One region of the Kitasatospora sp. NEAU-69 genome, then DNA from elsewhere that is predicted to be linked to it. Evidence: predicted binding sites of a transcription regulator. Region 1 holds the regulator's gene; the other holds the start of a gene.

Evidence for each region. Region 1 encodes HrcA, which represses chaperone genes, less so after heat shock. Its sites were predicted from a motif close to TTNGCACTCNGNNNNNCNGAGTGCNAA; they were not measured.
Region 2: a site for HrcA is predicted at 6,802-6,828, ahead of AC060L_RS25885 (FmdB family zinc ribbon protein). Genes of this name have one in related genera too.

What each region holds. Positions count from the first base shown of each region.
Region 1 covers NZ_JBWXUE010000009.1:110,766-120,989, forward strand. Annotated here, with positions in the region: gene AC060L_RS12865 (ABC transporter ATP-binding protein) at 1-982, opposite strand, end outside; gene AC060L_RS12870 (AMP-dependent synthetase/ligase) at 1,278-3,191, shown strand; gene hemW (radical SAM family heme chaperone HemW) at 3,250-4,479, shown strand; gene AC060L_RS12880 (DUF3097 domain-containing protein) at 4,512-5,342, opposite strand; gene pspAB (PspA-associated protein PspAB) at 5,413-5,997, opposite strand; gene htpX (zinc metalloprotease HtpX) at 6,047-6,970, opposite strand; gene hrcA (heat-inducible transcriptional repressor HrcA) at 7,287-8,552, shown strand; gene dnaJ (molecular chaperone DnaJ) at 8,625-9,767, shown strand; gene AC060L_RS12905 (16S rRNA (uracil(1498)-N(3))-methyltransferase) at 9,868-10,224, shown strand, end outside.
Region 2 covers NZ_JBWXUE010000024.1:37,673-47,896, forward strand. Annotated here, with positions in the region: gene AC060L_RS25870 (helix-turn-helix transcriptional regulator) at 1-2,871, shown strand, start outside; gene AC060L_RS25875 (S53 family peptidase) at 3,138-4,790, shown strand; gene AC060L_RS25880 (hypothetical protein) at 5,030-5,242, shown strand; gene AC060L_RS25885 (FmdB family zinc ribbon protein) at 6,404-6,790, opposite strand; gene AC060L_RS25890 (MFS transporter) at 6,968-8,284, opposite strand; gene AC060L_RS25895 (potassium/proton antiporter) at 8,704-10,164, opposite strand.

The DNA.
Region 1 (10,224 bases):
GCTCGTGGACCGGCGCGCTCGGCGCCACCACGCTGGACTCGGTGTCGAGCACCTCGACGATGCGCTCCGCGCAGACCTCGGCGCGCGGCACCATCATGAACATGAACGTCGCCATCATGACGCTCATCAGAATCTGCATCAGATACGACAGGAATGCCGTCAGAGCGCCGATCTGCATGCCGCCGTTCTCGATCCGGTGCGCGCCGAACCACATCACGGCGACGCTGGAGACGTTCACGACCAGCATCACGGCGGGGAACATGAAGGCCATCAGCCGGCCGGTGCGCAGCGAGAACTCGGTGAGTTCGTCGTTCGCGGTGCCGAACCGGGCCTGCTCGTGACCGTCCTTGACGAACGCGCGGATCACCCGGATACCGGTGATCTGCTCACGCAGGATCCGGTTCACCGCGTCGATCCGGGTCTGCATGCCGCGGAACGCCGGGCGCAGCCGGCGCACCAGCAGCGTGACGATGGCGCCCAGCAGCGGGACCACCACGACCAGCAGGCCGGAGAGCGGGACGTCCTGGTTGAGCGCCATCACGATGCCGCCGACGCACATGATCGGCGCGGCGACCATCAGCGTGAACGACATCAGCACCAGCATCTGGACCTGCTGGACGTCGTTGGTGTTGCGGGTGATCAGCGAAGGTGCACCGAACTGGCCCAGCTCACGGGCGGAGAACAGCTGCACCCGGTCGAAGACCGAGGCGCGGATGTCCCGGCCGACCGACATCGCGGTGCGGGCGCCGAAGTACACGGCCGCAATCGAACAGATCAGCTGCACGAAGGTGACGGCGATCATCACCCCGCCGACCCGCATGATGTAAGCGGTGTCGCCCTTGACCACGCCGCTGTCGATGATGTCCGCGTTCAGCGTCGGCAGGTAGAGCGTGGCGATGGTGGAGACGAGTTGGAGCAGGACCAGCAGGGTAATCGGTTTGGAGTAGGGCCCCAGATGGGCCCTGAGAAGTCTGATCAGCACTCGGACACTCTCGTTGTCGACAGGAGGATTCGCATCCCCATTTTCGGTCTTCCCCCGTTTGCCGCACGGGTCTACCGTGATCCGTCCATGCGACTTGTACTGTCCTTTGCACTGTCCCGGGGGTGGTGTGCCAGACACCGCTTGCCTCTTACATCCGCGCCCGCTTGCCCCTAGGCTGTCGAATGCCTTGTTACTTGCCGGTTAACAAGCCCGTCTTTGACAAGCCCGCCGTGCGGCCCTCCCCCCACCCCCGCCCGGCGTCCACCCTCGGCCACCTGGTTCCCCGGAGGTCTCGTTGAGTTCAGCGCAGTCCGTCATCGGCTCCGACAAGATCGCCGGGCGCCCAGCCTCAGTGGCACACCTCTTCCTTAGCAGGGTAGAGGCCACACCCGACGGCGAGGCATACAGGTTCCCCGTTCCGGTCGACGAGCATGCGGCCGATGGCGCGCCCGGGGCCGAGCAGTGGCGCTCGCTGACCTGGGCGCAGACCTCGGTGCGGGTCAAGAACGTGGCGGCCGGCCTGATGGCGCTCGGCGTCCGGTCCGAGGACCGGGTGGCGATCGCCGCCTCGACCCGGATCGAGTGGATCCTGGCCGACCTGGGCAACATGTGCGCCGGTGCGGCCACCACCACGGTCTACCCGAGCACCAATGCCGACGAGACGGCGTTCATCCTGGGCAACTCCGGCAGCCGCGCGCTCTTCGCCGAGAACGCCAAGCAGCTGGCCAAGGCCGTCGAGCAGCGGGACAAGCTGCCCGAGCTGACCACGGTGATCCTCTTCGACGCCCCGGAGCAGCGCCCCGAGGCGCCCGGCCTGGAGGTGATCACGCTGGCCGAGCTGGAGGAGCGCGGTGCAGCGTACCTCAAGGAGCACCCGGACGCGGTCGAGCAGGCGGTCGCCGCCCTGGACCGCGAGCAGCTCGCGACCCTGATCTACACCTCCGGCACCACCGGCCGCCCCAAGGGCGTCAGACTCGTGCACGACTGCTGGGCCTACGAGGGCCTGGCGCAGCAGGAGAGCGGTCTGCTGCGCTCCGACGACGTGCAGTTCATGTGGCTGCCGCTGTCCCACGTCTTCGGCAAGACGCTGATCTCGGGCCAGATCGCCACCGGCCACGTGATGGCGGTGGACGGCCGGGTCGACCGGATCATCCACAACCTGCCGGTGATCCGGCCGACCCTGATGGCCTCCGCGCCGCGGATCTTCGAGAAGGTCTACAACGGCATCGCGGGCAAGGCCCGGGCCGAGGGCGGCGCCAAGTACAAGATCTTCATGTGGGCGGCGAAGGTCGCCCGCACCCACGCGCAGGTCACCCAGGCGAACCGGATCGCGACCGGGCAGGACAGCGCGCCGCTCGCGCTCTCGATCCAGCACTCGATCGCCGACAAGCTCGTCTACGCCAAGATCCGCGCGGCGTTCGGCGGCCGGCTGCGCGGCTCGGTCTCCGGCGCCTCCGCGCTGGCGCCCGAGATCGGCTACTTCTTCATGGGCGCCGGCGTGCCGATCCTGGAGGGCTACGGGCTCACCGAGACCAGCGCCGGCTCCGCGGTCAACCGGGCCGAGGACGTGCGGATCGGCACCGTCGGCCGCGCGCTGCCCGGTACCGAGGTGCGGATCGCCGAGGACGGCGAGATCCTGCTGCGCGGCCCCGGCGTGATGCGCGGCTACCACGACCTGCCCGAGCAGACCGAGGAGGTGCTGGAGTCGGACGGCTGGTTCCACACCGGCGACATCGGCGAGCTCGACAAGGACGGCTACCTGCGGATCACCGACCGCAAGAAGGACATGTTCAAGACCTCGGGCGGCAAGTACGTCGCGCCCACCGAGGTGGAGGGCAAGTTCAAGGCGCTCTGCCCGTTCGTCAGCAACGTCCTGGTGATCGGCAACGGGCGCAACTTCTGCTCCGCGCTGATCGCGCTGGACGAGACGGCGATCATGCCGTGGGCGGCCGAGCGCTCGGTCGGCGGCAAGACGTACGCCGAGGTGGTCGGCTCGCCTGAGGTGCGCAAGCTGATCGAGGGCTACGTGCAGAAGGTCAACGCCGAGCTGCAGCGCTGGCAGACGATCAAGAAGTTCACCATCCTGCCGCGCGACCTGGACGTCGAGCACGGCGAGCTCACCCCGAGCCTGAAGATCAAGCGCCCGGTGGTCGAGCGGATCTACGCCGACGCGGTGACCGAGATGTACGCGGGCTCGAACGAGGCCTGACGCCCGCTGCTCCGGTACGGCCGTCGGGATCACCGCGGCCGTACCGGACAATGGACGCATGCCCTCCGCACTCCCCGACGGCGAACCCGTGCCGTCCGACGGCTCGCTGCCCGCCCACGCGCTGACCGGCCTCGGCGAGCGTCCGTTCGGTTTCTACCTGCACGTGCCCTACTGCGCCAGCCGCTGCGGCTACTGCGACTTCAACACCTACACCGCCACCGAGCTGCGCTCGGCGGGCACGGTGGCCTCGCAGGAGACCTACGCGGCCAACCTGATCGGTGAGATCCGCCACGCCCGCACGGTGCTGGGCGAGGCCGAGCTGCCGGTGCGCACGGTCTTCCTGGGCGGCGGCACGCCCACCCTGCTGCCGGCCGCCGACCTGGTCGCGATGCTGGCCGCGATCCGCTCCGAGTTCGGGCTCGCCGCGGACGCCGAGATCACCACCGAGGCCAACCCGGAGTCGGTCACCCCGGCGTACCTGGCCGAACTGCGCGAGGGCGGCTTCAACCGGATCTCCTTCGGCATGCAGAGCGCGCGCAAGCACGTGCTGCAGGTGCTGGACCGCCACCACACCCCCGGCCGCCCCGAGGCCTGCGTCGCCGAGGCCCGCGCGGCCGGCTTCGAGCACGTCAACCTGGACCTGATCTACGGCACCCCGGGCGAGACCGACGACGACTGGCGGGCCTCGCTGGACGCCGCGATCGGCGCCGGGCCCGACCACGTCTCGGCGTACTCGCTGATCGTCGAGGACGGTACCCGCCTCGCCGCCCGGATCAAGCGCGGCGAACTGCCGATGGTCGATGACGACGTGCACGCCGACCGGTACCTGATCGCCGAGCAGGCGCTGGCCGCCGCCGGCTACAGCTGGTACGAGGTCTCCAACTGGGCCACCAGCGAGGCCGGGCGCTGCCGGCACAACGAGCTGTACTGGACCGGCGCCGACTGGTGGGGCGCCGGTCCTGGCGCGCACAGCCACGTGGGCGGCGTGCGCTGGTGGAACGCCAAGCACCCGGCCGCCTACGCGCAGGCGATCGCCGAGGGCCGCACCCCGGCCCAGGGCCGCGAGGTGCTGCCGGCCGAGGACCAGCGGGTCGAGCGGATCCTGCTCGAACTGCGCCTGGTCGACGGCTGCCCGCTCGACCTGCTCGCCCCGGCCGGTCTGCGCGCCGCGGAGCAGGCCCTCGCGGACGGCCTGCTGCGCCCGCAGGAGTTCGCCGCCGGACGGGCGGCGCTGACCCTGCGCGGCCGGCTGCTGGCGGACGCGGTGGTCCGGGACCTGGTGGACTGACCAGGGCCCCACTGACCGGGCCCTGGTGGGCCTCAGTGCCCCGGCTGGGTGACGAAGTCGATCAGTTCTTCGACCCGTCCCAACAGGCTCGGCTCCAGGTCGCGGAAGGAGTTCACCGAGGCCAGGATCCGCTTCCAGGCGGCCGGCGGGTCCACCGGCCAGCCGAGGCGGCGGCAGATGCCCTCCTTCCACACCTCGCCGCGCGGCACGTCCGGCCAGCCGGGGATGCCGACGGAGGCCGGCTTGACCGCCTGCCAGACGTCGATGAACGGGTGGCCCACCACCAGGACCGCCTCGCCGGTGACGGCGGAGGCGATCCGGTGCTCCTTGGTGCCGGGCAGCAGGTGGTCCACCAGCACGCCGAGCCGCCGGCCGCCGCCCGGGGCGAAGTCGGCGACGATCGAGGGCAGGTCGTCGATGCCCTCCAGGTACTCCACCACGACGCCCTCGATCCGCAGGTCGTCGCCCCAGACCCGCTCGACGAGCTCGGCGTCGTGCCGGCCCTCCACGTAGATCCGCGACTCCCTGGCCACCCGGGCCCGGGCGCCGGGCAGCGCCACCGAGCCGGAGGCGGTGCGCGCGGGCGCCTTCGCCGGGGCCGCCGCGGTCGGGCGGACCAGCGTGACCACCTTGCCGTCCAGCAGGAACCCGCGCGGCTCCAGCGGGAAGACCCGGTGTTTGCCGAACCGGTCCTCCAGCGTGACGGTCGGCCCCTCGGCGGTCTTCTCGCAGCGCACCACGGCCCCGCAGAAGCCGGTGCCGACCTCCTCCACCACCAGGTCGCGCTCGGCGGCCACTTCGGGAGCCGGCTGCTGCCGCTTCCAGGGGGGAGTGAGGTCGGGACCGTACTGAGTGCTGCGCATGGGAGGAACTATAGGAAAAATCGACGGCCCGTCAGAGAGCCGCCGACCCGTCCTACAGCCCCGAGCCGTCCTACAGCCCCGGCGCGCCCCAGACCGGGAACCAGCGGCTCAGGTCCGACTCCACCCGCAGGTCGTTGCCGAGCATCGCCTTCACCTGGAGCTCCAGCGGGCTGTTGCGCCGCTCGCCGCCGCCGGGCATCGGGGCGAACGGGTAGAACGTGCCGCGCTTGTACAGGTAGACCAGCGCCAGCGACTGCCCGGCCTCGTTCCGGAAGCCGACCAGCGAGCAGAGCAGCTGCGGCCCGAAGCCGTTCGCCTCCAGCTCGCTGTTGACCGCGTGCAGGTCGTTGACCAGGTCCGGCAGTTCCTCCGGAGTGTGCCGGGCGAGCAGCCAGGAGTAGCCGTAGCCGTCCCGGCTGGCCTCCACCGGCACCCCGCCGTTCGGCGTGTCGGCGTCCAGCAGCGCGCGAACCTGCCGCTCCACCTCGCCGAACGCCCCGCCCTCGACGGCGGCGAAGCAGACCGAGCCGACGCCGGTGGGCGTGAAGCCCGCGGCGGCCTCCAGGGTGAGGGCGGCCGAGGGCACACCGAAGAGCTGGTCGAGGTCCGGCCGGACCGGCTTGCTCCGGCCCAGCAGCGCGTCCAGGAATCCCACGTGTCGTTCCTTTCGTTCCGGCGCCGGCCCGTGCGGCTCGGGCCGACCGTCAGCGTCCCAGCTCGGCGGAGATCTTGCCCAGCTGCTCCAGCCGCTGCTCCAGCGACGGGTGGGTGGAGAGCAGCTGGGAGGCGGTCTCCTTGGCGCTCAGCGCGGGGGCGAAGTAGAAGGCGTTGTACGGCTGGGCCTGGCGCAGGTCCTTGGTCGGGATCGCGCCGATCTGGCCGGTGACCTTGGTCAGCGCCGAGGCGAGCGCGCTCGGCCGGCCGGTCAGCTGGGCCGCGGCCCGGTCGGCCGCCAGCTCGCGGTAGCGCGAGAGCAGCCGGGTGAGCAGGAAGCTGATGGCGTACACGACCATGCTGACCAGCGGGATGACCAGCATCGCGATCGCGGCGTTCTGGTCGTTGTTGTTGCGGTTGTTGCCGCCCATCATGCCGCTGTAGAGCGCGATCCGGGTGATCGCACCGGCGAGCACGCCGAGGAAGCCGGCGACCGTCATCACCGCGACGTCGCGGTGCGCCACGTGCGAGAGCTCGTGGGCGAGCACGCCCTCCAGCTCCTCCGGCTCCAGCCGGCGCAGCAGGCCGGTGGTCACGCAGACCACCGCGTTCTCCGGGTTGCGGCCGGTGGCGAAGGCGTTCGGCATGTCGTTCTCGGCGACCGCGACGCGCGGCTTGGGCATGTCGGCCAGTGCGCAGAGCCGGTCGATGGTCCCGTGCAGCTGCGGGTACTGCTCGGGGGTGACCGCGCGGGCGCCCATCGCGCGCTCGGTGATCTTGTCGCTGAACCAGAACTGCGCGATGAAGAGGCCGCCGGCGAGCAGCACGATCAGCGGCCAGGCCCCCTTCAGCAGCACGATGAGCACACCGGTGAACCCGACGTACAGCAGCCCGATCAGGAACATCGTGGTGACCATCCGCACGGACAGACCACGGTCGGGTGCGAAGCGGGTCTGGTGGCCTGACGCCGACATGGCTGCTCCTAAGTACGTCGGTAGGACCGATCAGTCTCGGTCGATATCGATGCTGCCACTTCGTCCGACCGCGGGCACTACCCCGGCCGGATGCGGTTGCCGGGGGCGTGTCGTGCACCCACCGCACCCGGCCGGCCGGGGAGGGGGCAAAACGTGATCCGTGCGGCATCCCGAGCCAGGGCGTTCCTGCTGTCGGACCCGGGCCTTACACTGGCAGGTACGGTTTTGGCACTCTGGAGACCAGAGTGCCAAGCCGATCAACGGACACCGCAAGACCTGGTACCCAGGACAACGCGCGAAGAGGGAGGTGCGTGCCATGTTCGACGAACCGGATTCCGATCCGCGCCCGACCGGCCGCGAGCCGGCGGCCGCGCCCGCCCCCGCGCCCGGGGCCGAAGCGGCCGACACCCCCACGCCCGCTGCGCCGCAGGCAGGCCCGGTCAAGGCCGCCTCCAGGAAGCCCGCCGCCGCGGGGCCCACCGCCCGGGGCGGGCGTCCCGCGGTCGCCCGTCCGGCGACGGTGCGGGCCGCCACCGCGGCCGAGGTGAGCCGGCTGGAGGTCCGTCAGTTGGACGAACGCAAACTCTCCGTGCTGCGCGCGATCGTGCAGGACTACGTCGGCACCGAGGAGCCGGTCGGTTCCAAGGCGCTGGTCGAACGGCACAACCTCGGCGTCTCGCCGGCCACCGTGCGCAACGACATGGCGACGCTGGAGGAGGACGGCTACATCCACCAGCCGCACACCAGCGCCGGCCGGATCCCGACCGACAAGGGCTACCGCCTCTTCGTCGACCGGCTGGCCGAGGTCAAGCCGATGAGCGCCCCCGAGCGCCGCGCGATCCGGCACTTCCTGGACGGCGCGGTCGACCTGGACGACGTGGTGGCCCGTACCGTTCGGCTGCTCGCGCAGCTGACCCGGCAGGTCGCCGTCGTCCAGTACCCGTCGCTGACCAGATCCACCGTGCGGCACATCGAGCTGGTCGCGCTGGCCCCGACCAAGGTCATGCTGGTGCTGATCACCAACACCGGCCGGGTCGAGCAGCGGATGGTCGACTGCCCGAGCCCGGCGGGCGAGAACACGCTGGCCGACCTGCGTGCCCGGTTGAACGCCCGGGCCGGCGGCCGCCGGTTCCCGGACGTGCCGGCCCTGGTGGAGGACCTGCCCGCCTCCTTCGACCCGGCCGAGCGGCCGATGGTGACCACCGTCCTGTCCACCCTGTTCGAGTCGCTGGTGGAGCAGAACGAGGAGCGGATCATGCTGGCCGGCACGGCCAACCTGACCCGCTTCGGCCATGACTTCCCGCTGACCATCCAGCCGGTGCTGGAGGCCCTCGAGGAGCAGGTGGTGCTGCTGCGCCTGCTCGGCGAGACGGCGGAGGCGGGGATGACCGTCCGGATCGGCCGGGAGAACGAGTACGAGGGCCTGAATTCCACGTCCGTCGTCTCGGTCGGTTACGGTTCGGGCGATGAGAGCGTGGCCAAACTCGGGGTGATCGGCCCGACCCGGATGGACTATCCGGGCACGATGGGAGCAGTGCGGGCGGTGGCAAGGTACGTGGGTCAGATCCTGGCCGAGTCGTAAGAGAAGCACCCGCCGACACCGGCGGGTGATCCAGTCGCAGCACTTCTAGAGGCGGAACAAGCGGAGCATTTGGTGGCCACGGACTACTACGCGGTACTCGGCGTCCGACGGGATGCGGGGCAGGACGAGATCAAGAAGGCGTTCCGGCGCCTGGCGCGTGAACTGCACCCGGACGTCAACCCGGACCCGAAGACTCAGGAGCGGTTCAAGGAGATCAACGCCGCCTACGAGGTGCTCTCCGACCCCGCGAAGCGGCAGGTCTACGACCTCGGCGGCGACCCGTTGTCGCCGAACGGCGGCGGTGGCGCGGGCGGCTTCGGCGCGGGCGCGGCGGGCTTCGGCTTCTCCGACATCATGGACGCGTTCTTCGGCGCGGCCTCCGGCCAGCGCGGCCCGCGGTCGCGGACCCGGCGCGGTCAGGACGCGATGATCCGGCTGGAGATCACCCTGGAGGAGGCCGCTTTCGGCACCACCAAGGAACTCCAGGTGGACACCGCCGTCACCTGCACCACCTGCAACGGCGAGGGCGCCGCTCCCGGCACCTCCGCGCAGACCTGTGACATGTGCCGCGGCAAGGGCGAGGTCTCCCAGGTCACCCGGTCCTTCCTGGGCCAGGTCATGACCTCGCGTCCCTGCCCGCAGTGCCAGGGCTTCGGCACCGTGGTCCCGACCCCGTGCCCGGAGTGCGCGGGCGACGGCCGGGTCCGCGCCCGCCGCACGCTCACCGTCAAGATCCCGGCCGGTGTCGACAACGGCACCCGGATCCAGCTGGCGGGCGAGGGCGAGGTCGGCCCCGGCGGCGGCCCGGCCGGCGACCTCTACGTGGAGATCGCCGAGACCAGCCACCCGACCTTCCAGCGCCGCGGCGACGACCTGCACTGCACGGTCACCATCCCGATGACGGCCGCCTCGCTCGGCACCCAGGTGCCGCTGCAGACGCTGGACGGCCTCGAGGAGGTGGACATCCGGCCCGGCACCCAGTCCGGCCAGTCCATCCCGCTGCACGGCCGCGGTGTCACGCACCTGCGCGGCGGCGGCCGGGGCGACCTGATAGTGCATGTCGAGGTGCAGACGCCGACCAAGCTCGACCCCGAGCAGGAGGATCTGCTGCGCCGGCTGGCCGTGCTGCGCGGCGAGGAGCGGCCTTCCGGCCACTTCGCGCCGGGCCAGCAGGGCCTCTTCTCCCGGCTGAAGGACGCGTTCAACGGCCGCTGAGCCGTCCGCAGTCCCGGGCGGGTGGGGAGCCGAGGAAGTCCTCGGCTCCCCACCCGCCTTTTCACCACCCTCCCAGGAAGCCGCACCAGGAGCCCGCACCATGACCGCACCCGTCTTCGTCGTCGATACCGCCCGGCTGAGCGCCGCCGCGCCCGGTTCCGTGGTCCGCCTCGACGGGCCCGAGGGCCGGCACGCCGCGGCCGTCAAGCGACTCGAGGTCGGCGAGGCGGTGACCCTCACCGACGGCGAGGGCCTGGGCGGTCACGGCACGGTGAGCGCCGTGCACGGCAAGGACGCGCTCGACGTGACGCTGGCCGAGCTGCGCGCCGAGCCCGCGCCGAGCCCGCGGATCACCGTGGTCCAGGCGCTGCCCAAGGGCGACCGCGGCGAGCTCGCGGTCGAGACCATGACCGAGGTCGGCGTGGACGCCGTGATCCCGTGGTCCGCGTCCCGCTGC
Region 2 (10,224 bases), on a different contig from region 1:
CCGAGCGCGGCGGCGCTGCGCTTCGTGCTCCGCCGCCGCGGCGCCGCGTCGTCCGGCGGCGCTCTGTCCGGCGGCGACATCACGGCCGGCGCGAGGGGCGCTGCGGGGGCCCGTGCGGTGGCCGACTCGGGCAGCGGGGCGGGAATTCGCGTGCTGGCCACCGCGCCGTGCTCGGCCGCGTTCGCCGCCTCACCGCTGCCCGCCGAGACCGTCGAACTCCCGCTCCGCCCGCTTGCACCGACCGCGGTCGCCGCGCTGCTCGCCGCCGACCGCGGCGGGCCGCTGCCGGTCGCGCTGCTGCGTGACGTGCAGCAGACGGCCGCCGGGAACCCGCGCCACGCGCTCGATCTGGCCCGAGCCGGGTTCCGGCTTGCCGACGGTGGACCGCAGGCCGTCCCCGCCCGGTCCCGGGCGCTGGTGCTGGACCGGCTGCGCGGGTTCACGGCGGCCGAGCGCCACGCGCTGCTGCTGGTCGCGGTCGCCGCCCGGCCGACGCCGGCCGGCATCCCGCTCGCCCAGCTCGACCGTGCCCTGCACGCCGGTCTGTTGGAGCCGGCCGACCCCGCCGGCGGCCTGCCGGCCTCCTCCGGCCTCTTGGCCTTCTCCGACCCGCTGGTCCGTGTGGTCCTGCTCGCCGAGGCCTCGCCGGCCGAGCTGGCCCTGGCCCGCGACGCGCTCGCCGCCGGCGCCGACCACCCCGTCGAACGCGCTCGGCTGCGCGCCCTCGGGCACTCCGGCCGCCCGGATCCTGCGGACGCCGCCACCCTCACGGCGGCTGCCGCGCATGCACACGCCTGCGGCTACCCCGCCACGGCGTACCACCTCGCACTGCTGGCGGCGCGGCAACTCCAGCGCCCCCGAGCCGAGTCCGCCACCGCCCCGGCTCCCGCCGGGCCGCAGCCGGAGCCGATGCCGGACGTCCTGGCCGCGCAGCTGCTGATCGCGGCCGAGTACGCCGCCGCGGCCCAGCACCGTTCGGCAGCACGCGCGTTGGCCGAGTACGTCCTGGCGCCATCCGCCGGCCCCGCGGAGCCGCCCGCCCCGCCGCCGAACCTGCCGCTCCCGGCACTCCCGCCGCTGCCGTCGTTTCCCGTCGCCTGCCACTCACCGGTGTCCGCCGCCCCGGGCGAAGCGATGCCCGGGTCCGCCGCCACCTTCACCGCTGCCCCGATCGCGCCCGTCCCGCCGCCGAGCACCACCTCGCTGCCCGAACTGCGGGCACGCGCGCGCCTCGTGCTCCTGTGCTGCGCCGGCCAGGCACTCGCCGGCCTCGGCGAGTTGATCACGGTCGGCCTCGCCGAGCTGGCGACCGCGCCGACCCGCCATCCGGCACTCGAAGCAGACCTCCAGCTCTGGTCGGCGAGGCGCTCACTCCTGCTCGGTCACGTCGTCCATGCCCAGGAAGCCGCCCAGGAAGCCGTGCGGCAGGCCGCGAGCCTCCCCGTGCGCGACCCCGCTCGGCAGGCCGCCGCACTCGCACAACTCGCGCTCGCCCGGACCAGCAGCGGTGAACCCGGCCTCGCCGCGCTCGCGCTGGACGAGGCCGGCACGCTGGTCGCCCGCGTCGACCGTCGCCACGAACGCCGGACGCTGCGCCGACTGCTGCTCACCGCCGAGCTGGAGCTCGACCGCCCGGACCGGATACGCCCGGCGATGGCCGCCCTGCTCGCCGAAGCCACCGAGCAGCAGAGCGCAGCCCTCGCGGACCCCAGCATCCCGCCACACTCCAACTCCTCACACCCGAACCCCTCACACCCCAACTCTTCAGGCTCCAACTCCCCACACCGCACCCCCTCACACCGCACCCCCTGGTACCCCAGCCCCTCGCTCCTCTCCGAACTCGCCCAAGCCGCCGACTCCGTCCCGCTTCTCACCGCGCTGACCAGCGCGCACGCGGCGCTCGGCGACGGCGCCGCGGCGCTGACCGTGGCCGGCAGCCTCCAGGAGCTGATGGCCGCCCGCGGCGAACCGCTCGCCGCGCCCGGGAGCGTGCTGACACCCGAGCAGGGGCCGGCGCTGCTCGCCGTCGCGTCCGCCGAGCTCGTCGGCGGCAGCGCCGAGCGCGCGGCCGCGTTCGCGAGACGGGCTGCGGCCGAGTGGGCAACGGTCGGCGACGACTGGCACCAGGTCCGCGCGCTCGGCCTGGCGGGCGAGGCCGCGCTGCTGCAGGGAGACGTGGCGACCACGGCCGCCGGCGTCGAGGTGCTTCAGGAGGCACGTCGGCTCGACGGCGCGAGCGGCGCGGCGGAGCCGGCCGCCCTGCGCCGGCTGGCTGCGCTGGTGGAGGGGCTGACCGTGCTGGGCGAGCACACGGCGGCGACCGAGCTGTTGGGCGAGGGACAACAGGTGCTGCGCAGCCGGAAGTTGCCCGAGGCGCCCGCCCTGGAGCGGGCGGCGGGTGTGGCGCAGGCGGCGGTGGGGAGTGGGCGGGAGGCGGTGGCACTGCTGCGGACCGCGACGGAGCGGCTACGCGACACGGGTGCGGCCCTGGAGACCGCGCGGACACTGGTCGCTCTCGGATCGGTGGAGCGGCGGCTGCGCCATCGGCCGGCCGCGCGGGCCGCCTTGCTGGAGGCGCGCGAGCTCTGTGTCACAGCGGGGGCGGTTCCGCTGCTCGCGCGGGTGGAAAGGGAGTTGGAACGGCTCGACCAGACGGTCGGCACTCCGGGCTCGGACGGCGGCCTGCTGACGGCGAGTGAGCACCGCATGGCGGGCCTGGCTGCCGATGGCGCGACGAACCGCGAGGTGGCCGCCGCGCTCTTCGTCAGCGTCAAGACCGTGGAGGGCACACTCTCGCGCGTTTACCGCAAACTCGGCGTGCGCTCGCGGGCCGCCCTCGCCCGCGCCCTCGCCGCCTACAGCTACGGCTGAGCCCGCGTCACGGTGTTCCGGGCAGTACGAGCGCGCGTCAGCGTGTCCAGGACTGCGGGCAACTGCGGGCTTTCGGACACTCCCCGACACCTGCGGACACCGGGCCGTCACACGGGATGCAGGGGATACCCCTCTTTTGATGATGCCTCGACAAATCTAGCGTGAAGCCATCGACCCCAGCCGGCCACGGCGCCCAGCCCGACCGACCCCAACTTCCGGTGGTTCAGGTGTCCGTGGCCGAACGCTTCCGTCCCAGGAGGACATCAGTGAAGTCCCGCATCAGGCCCGTGATCGGGCTGCTCGCCGCGCCCCTGCCGATCATCGCCCTCGCCGCCACCCCTGCCCTCGCCGCGCAGCCCGCCGCCCAGCCCCTCGCCTCGCTGCGTGGGGACGTCGTGGCCGCCGTGAACCACTCGGTGCAGACCGGGGCGGTCGCGGCCGGGCAGCAGATATCCGTGGCGGTCAGTCTCACGCAGCGGGACCAGGCCGGCCTGGACGCCTTCCTCGCCCAGGTGACGAACCCGCAGTCCGCCGATTACAAGAACTACCTGACTGTGGACCAGTTCGCGGACCGCTTCGGCGCGAGCCCGCAGACGGTGGCCAAGGTCTCGGCGTACCTGGCGTCCCAGGGCCTGCAGGTCGGCCAGGTGAGCGCGAACCGCCTCACGGTCGAGGCGAGTGGCACGGCCGCCCAGGTGCAGAAGGCCTTCGGCACCAACCTCGCGAACTACCGGGACAGCCAGGACGGTCGCAGCTACTTCGCCAACACGTCGGCTCCGGTGCTGCCGGCCGACATCGCCGCCGTGGTGACCGACGTCTCGGGCCTGAACAACTACGCCAAGTACAGCCAGCACACCGCCAAGGCCACTCCGGCGGTCACTCCGGACGCGACGCCCAAGGCGCCGACCGGGCTGAACCCGACCTCCGCCCGCTCCGCGTACAACCTCACCTCCTCCATCAGCGCCGGTTACACCGGCAAGGGTTCGACCGTCGGCCTGGTCGAGTTCTCGGCCTTCAAGCAGTCGAACATCACGACCTACGACAGGTACTTCAAGCTGACCCCGCCCACCCCGGCCGTGGTCAAGGTCAGCGGCGGGACCACCGACCTGTCCGGCGAGGACGAGGTCGAGCTCGACATCGAGGTCGTGCAGGCGCTGGCGCCCGGTGCCGCGGTCAAGGTCTACGAGGCGCCGAACAGCGACGCCGGCGAGATCGCTCTCTACGCGAAGCTGGTCAGTGACAACGTCCCGGTGATCTCCAGCAGTTGGGGCACCTACGAGGCCGGCGAGACCCCGAGCAACCGGGTCGCGGTGGACGCCGACCTCAAGGAGGCCGCAGCCCAGGGGCAGTCGGTCTTCGCCGCCTCCGGCGACAGCGGCTCCGACGACGCCGGCAACGGTGGCACCTCGGTCGACTTCCCGGCCTCCGACCCGTACGTCACCGGTACCGGCGGGACCACGCTCAGCCTGTCCTCGGGGGCCTGGAGCAAGGAGACCGCCTGGTCCGGGAGCGGTGGCGGGGTGTCCTCGTACTTCACCACGCCGAGCTACCAGACCTCGGTGAACAGCACCGGGAACCGTGCCGTGCCGGATGTGGCGGCCGACGCTGACCCGTCCAGCGGCTGGGCGGTCTACACCCAGGGAGCCTGGGCGGAGTACGGCGGCACCAGCGCGGCGGCGCCGAACTGGGCGGCCTTCGCGGCGGTCTACAACAGTGAGGCGGCGGCCAAGGGCAAGCCCTCCTTCGGGTTCGCGAACGGCACGATCTACAACCTGGCCTCCTCCGGCTCCTACTCCTCGGCCTTCCACGACGTGAAGTCCGGCAGCAACGGGGCGTACAGCGCGGGCGTCGGCTACGACAAGGTGACTGGTTGGGGTTCCTACAACGGCGCCAACTTCCTCAGGGCCGAGCTCGGCTGAGTCGAAGCAGTCCGGTCGCCTTGCAGTGAGCAGTGAGCAGTGAGCAGTGAGCAGTGAGCAGTGAGCAGTGAGCAGTGAGCAGTGAGCCGGGACGCCGGCCGCCGGGTTGGTCGGGTAGGGGTCGGGCCGTCGTGGCCCGGCCCCTGTCGGGCGTCCTGGGGCCTGGCGTCGGCGAGCAGAAGGGGGTTCGACGACAGGCCCTAGGCTGGATGTCACGATCCACAGGCGGAGGCAGGGCGATGGCAGGACAGGACGAGCAGGCGGAGCCGGAGACGGTGCCGACCCCGGAGGCCGAGCGGACGGCCGCCGCCACGAAGGCGGCCAAGCTCGTCTTCAAGGATCCGCTGAGCCGGCAGACCAGTGACGACACGGACACCGGCTGGGGCGAATCCGGCTCCGGGCGCGGCCTGGACTGGTACCTGAGCCAGCGGCCGCCGCACCACGGCGACTGAGGCGGGCCGGCTCCGGCGGTAGCGGGCCTGGGTCGGGGTCGGGGACGGGTGGTCCAGGCCGGACGGTCATGGGCAGGGACTCGGGGGACTGGCGAGGACTGGTGATCGCCGGCATGCGCAGGGTGCCGGGCGATCGGGGCCGGGCGGAGACGGTGGTCAGCGACCGGTCGCCCGGGGCGGTGGGCTCGTCGGGCCGGCCGGTGTGTGGGTGTGCGCCGGTGCGGCGTTCGACTGCGGGGTGCTCGCAGGCTGGGGCCTGGCGGGCCGGGCGGTCGCGGCCGGGGCGTCCGCCGACGGGACGGGGATCGGGAGTGCGGAGCGCAGCGGTGCTGCGGCGAGGGCCGTCGCGGCAGCGAGCAGGCCCGCCACCACGACGCCGGGTCGGTGCCGCACCGACTGCCGGAGGCGGTGCCGGCCGCCGCCACCCCGTCTGATCGGCTGGAACTGCGGCACCGTCCGGCCCGGCGGGAGCGCAGACGCCGAGTCCGGCGGTGGAGCATGGCCGCCGTGCGGGCGCCGCGCCGCCGTTCTCGACCCGCACCGAGGGCCTACGGCGAGCCCGGGCGCCTGCACGTGCCCCTGTGTGGCCGCAGCGCCAGGGACAACGCCGGGAACAGCCGCGCTGGTGGCAGGGAAGCCGGTCGCAAGCTCGGCGCCGAGCATCGGGTCCGGCACCGCCGCCACCACCGGCATCGGCACCGCCACCGGCCCAGGCCCCGGCTCGGCTGGGGGAGTGAAGAGCGATGTGGTCATGGTCTCGCCACCGCCTCTGCGTCAGCGGAATCCCGGACTCGGAGATCAGGGCCTCGGGATTCAGGGCCCTGAGATTCACCGATACCGGGAGGTGAGCGGGGATCCGCTCGCCGTGATCAGCATCCGCGGATCGCAGCACCGCTGCCAGTACTCATCGCGCACCTGTGGATAACCACGGGTATGTGGATAACTTTCTCGGCCCCCACCCCGCGACATGTCCCCCGAATGGCCTATTCGCCGGCCCGGATCGCCCCGCCTCTCCCGTGCCTCCCGCCTCACCCACTGGCCACACCAGCCCCAGTAGCCACGCCCCACCACCCCGCACGCCCACACGCACGCCAAAGCCCCCCGCGGCACCCACACAGGGGCGCCACGAGGGGCTTGGAAAGCGAAGTGTGCAGCCTGGCGTCAGCCGGCCGAGCCGGAGCCCGACGAGGACGAGGCCGCAGCGGGGCTGCTCGACCCCGAGGAGCCCGAACCCGAACCCGAGCCCGACGAACCCGAGCCGGACGAGGACGACGAGTTCGACGCCGCGCCGGACGAGGACGAGGCCGCAGCCGACGTCCCGGAACCGGAAGAAGCGGACCCGGACCCGGAGCCCACCGAGCTGCTGGACGACGACCGGCTGTCCGTGCGGTAGAAGCCCGAGCCCTTGAAGACCACGCCCACCGCGGAGAAAACCTTGCGCAGGCGGCCCTGGCAGTTCGGGCACACGGTCAGCGCCTCGTCGGTGAACTTCTGCACCACCTCGAGGCCGTTGCCACACTCGGTGCACTGGTACTGGTACGTGGGCACTTGTCTTCCTCCTGGCACTCTCGCCTGATGAGTGCTAACGACGGTCCATGATGCGGCATTCCGCTGGATCAGTCCAGCGTGATCAGGTTTCCCCGGGTCCCGCGTCGCATCTGCGCCCCGGGAATGTCAGGATCTGCCGCGAACGCGCCGCCCGCACCACCCCGCACCTGCCTGGCGTCAGCGCTCGCTCACTCCGGCCAGCCGCTGCACCGGAGTCCCACCCCTGGCAACGGTACGGCCGGGCGCGCTCGGAGCCACCAGAAGCCGCCGCAACGTGACCAGCGCCACCAGCCCGAGCCCTGCTCCGGAGACCGGAACCAGGAATCCGCTCCACGGTCCGTGCGCGTCGATCAGCATTCCGGCGACGGTCGAGCCGGCCGCGAGGCCGAGGCCGATCGCGCCGGTCAGCCAGGTGAACGCCTCGGTCTTGGCGCCGTCCGCGACGAGCGTCTCGACCAGCGTGTAGCCGGTGATCAGGGTGGGCGCGATCGCCAGGCCGCAGACCAGGCCGGCCAGCGCCAGCGAGGTCAGGTTCGGCATCGCCCAGAGCGTCGAGCAGCCGAGCACCAGCAGCGTGTAGCTGCCGAGCATCCGCTGCCGGGCCGAGCGCCGCCAGGCGATCATGCCGTACAGCACGCCGGCCAGCATCGAGCCGCCGGCGAAGATCCCGTACACCGTGCCGCTGACCCCGGGGTTCCCCTGCGCCTCGCAGAAGGCGGTGACCGAGACCTGCATCGCGCCGAAGACGCTGCCCACGCCCAGGAAGCAGCCGGCCAGCAGCCGGACGCCCGGCGAGGCCAGCGCGGACGCCCGGCGGACGCCCGGCTCCTGCGGGTGACGGGCCGGCGCGGTGCGGCGCTGGGCGGCGAAGGCCAGCCCGCCGGCCACGGTCAGCGCGGCCTCGGTGATCAGGCCGGCCGCGGGTGCGATGCCGGTGGCGATCGCGGTGGCCAGCACCGGGCCGACCACGAAGGTGAACTCGTCGGTGACCGATTCGAACGCGAAGGCCGTGTTCAGGTAGGTCGGCGGCTGGTCGGACAGCTTGGCCACCCAGCGGGAGCGGACCATCGCGCCGATCTGCGGGATGGTCGCGCCGGCTGCGGCGGCAGCGAGGAAGAGCGTCCAGACGGGCGCGTGGCCCAGCGCGAGCGCGATCAGCGCGCCGACGGCGACACCGTGCACCAGGACGGTCGGCACCAGCACGGCGGCCTGGCCGAAGCGGTCGGCCAGCCGGCCGCTCTGCGGGCCGACCAGCGCCTGCGCGACGGCGGCGACCGCCGCGACCGCGCCGGCCGTGCCGTACGAGCCCTGGGTGTCCCGCACCAGCAGCACGACGCCCAGGCTGAGCATCGCGTACGGCAGACGCGCGGCGAACGCGGGCAGCAGGAACGTCCACGCACCGGGCGTGCGCAGCAGCGAGGCGTACCCGACGCGGGCCGGTGCGGCGGTCTCCTCGGCGACCGCGACGTCAGCCGCTGCGACGTCGGCCGTCACGGTGCCGGCCGTCGGGGCCTCGGTGGTCAGGGCGTCGCTGCCGGCCCCTGCGGGGTCGTCGACCGTTCGGCGGGCCGTCACGGTCGGTCCTTCCTACTGCCTGGTAGCGCCACCGGGGTATGGGAAAACCCCGACGGCGCCGAGAGTCGTCCTCTCGCGCGTCGACCGGGGTTGATACCGGGTCCGGCTGGCCAGGTCGTGGAAGCGGGGGCCAGAACTGCTGCGGACCGCGGCCGCCGAGCGGTCGCGCCAACTCTGCTTCAGGCAGATGTTGCGGGTGTCTGTCTGTAGATGCTGAAGATGCTTCTGCTCATCATAGGGGAAGAGAAGCTACGCGGGTAGATAAGCCGATATTCCGGCATCTCTGCCCCCGTACTCCCTCTCTCCCTCTCCCCGCCCGCCTTACCCGCCCCGACGGGTCACTTCCGCCCCTGCAGCCACCCCGCGAGCTTGCCGCCCCGGTCCACCGCGCGCAGCCGCTGCTCGGTCGCCTCTTCCGCCGCCTCCGTGGTGACCACCAGCAGCTCGTCCCCGGCCCGCAGCACCGTGGTCCGGTCCGGCACGAAGCTGCTCTCCTCGCGCACCACCAGCGTGACGGCGGCTCCGGCCGGCAGGCGCAGCTCGCCGACCTCGACCCCGGACATCCGGGTGTCCGCGGCGAGCGTGACCGAGAGCAGGTGGCCGTGCAGGTGCTCCAGTGGCGCCGACTCGATCCCCAGGTCCTGCCCCAGCGCGCCGGCGGAGATCCGCAGCCGGGTGGCCAGCCAGGGCAGCGTCGGTCCCTGCACCAGCGTGAAGACGACCACCAGGATGAAGACGATGTTGAAGACGTCCTGTGCCTTCGGCACGTCGGCCACCAGGGGAATGGTGGCCAGCACGATCGGCACCGCACCGCGCAGTCCGGCCCAGCTCAGCAGCGCCTGCTCGCGCCAGGGCAGCCGGAACGGCGTCAGCGTCAGCAGCACCGAGAGCGGCCGGGCCAGCAGCACGAGCACCAGCCCGATGACGAGGGCCGGCACGATCGCCGACCCCATCGTGTCCGGCGTGCAGAGCAGGCCGAGCAGCACGAACATGCCGATCTGCCCGATCCAGGCCAGCCCGTCGGCGAAACCGCGCACCGCGGGGCCGTGCGGCAGCTTGGCGTTGCCGAGCAGCACCGCGCAGACGTAGACGGCGAGGAAGCCGGAGCCGTGCGACAGCGCACCGCCGGCGTACGCGAGCACGGTCAGCGCGAGCACCGCGATCGGGTACAGGCCGGAGGACGGCAGCGCGACGTGCCGCAGGCCGTACGCGCCGATCTTGCCGACCGCGAGGCCGACCGCCGCGCCGATCGCCAGCTCGGCGATGATCTTGCCGACCAGCAGGTACCAGGCGTCGAACGGTCCGGTGGTGGCGAAGGCGACCACCAGGATCACCACGGGGGCGTCGTTGAAGCCGGACTCGGCCTCCAGCAGGCCGCTCAGCCGGGCCGGCAGCGGCACCGTGCGGAGCACGGAGAAGACGGCGGCGGCGTCGGTGGAGGAGACGATCGCGCCGAGCAGCAGCGACATCCGCCAGTCCAGGCCGACCAGCCAGTGCGCTCCGGCGGCGGTGACGAAGACGCTGATCCCGACGCCGACGGTGGCCAGCACGGTGGCGGCCGGCATCACCGGCTTGATCTCCCGCCAGCTGGTCTTCAGGCCACCCTCGGCGAGGATGACGACCAGGGCGGCATAGCCGAGCACCTGGGTCAGTTCCGCGTTGTTGAAGGTGAGGCCGAGTCCGTTCTGGCCGATCACCACACCGATGCCGAGGTAGAGCAGCAGGCTGGGCAGTCCGGAGCGAGTGGAGAGCCGCACCGCGACCACTGCGACCAGCAGGATCACGGACGATTCGAGCATCAGGTGGTTCAGGTGGTCGACAGTCAACGCAGGGGCACCTCGGGGTCATCGGGGCCGTGT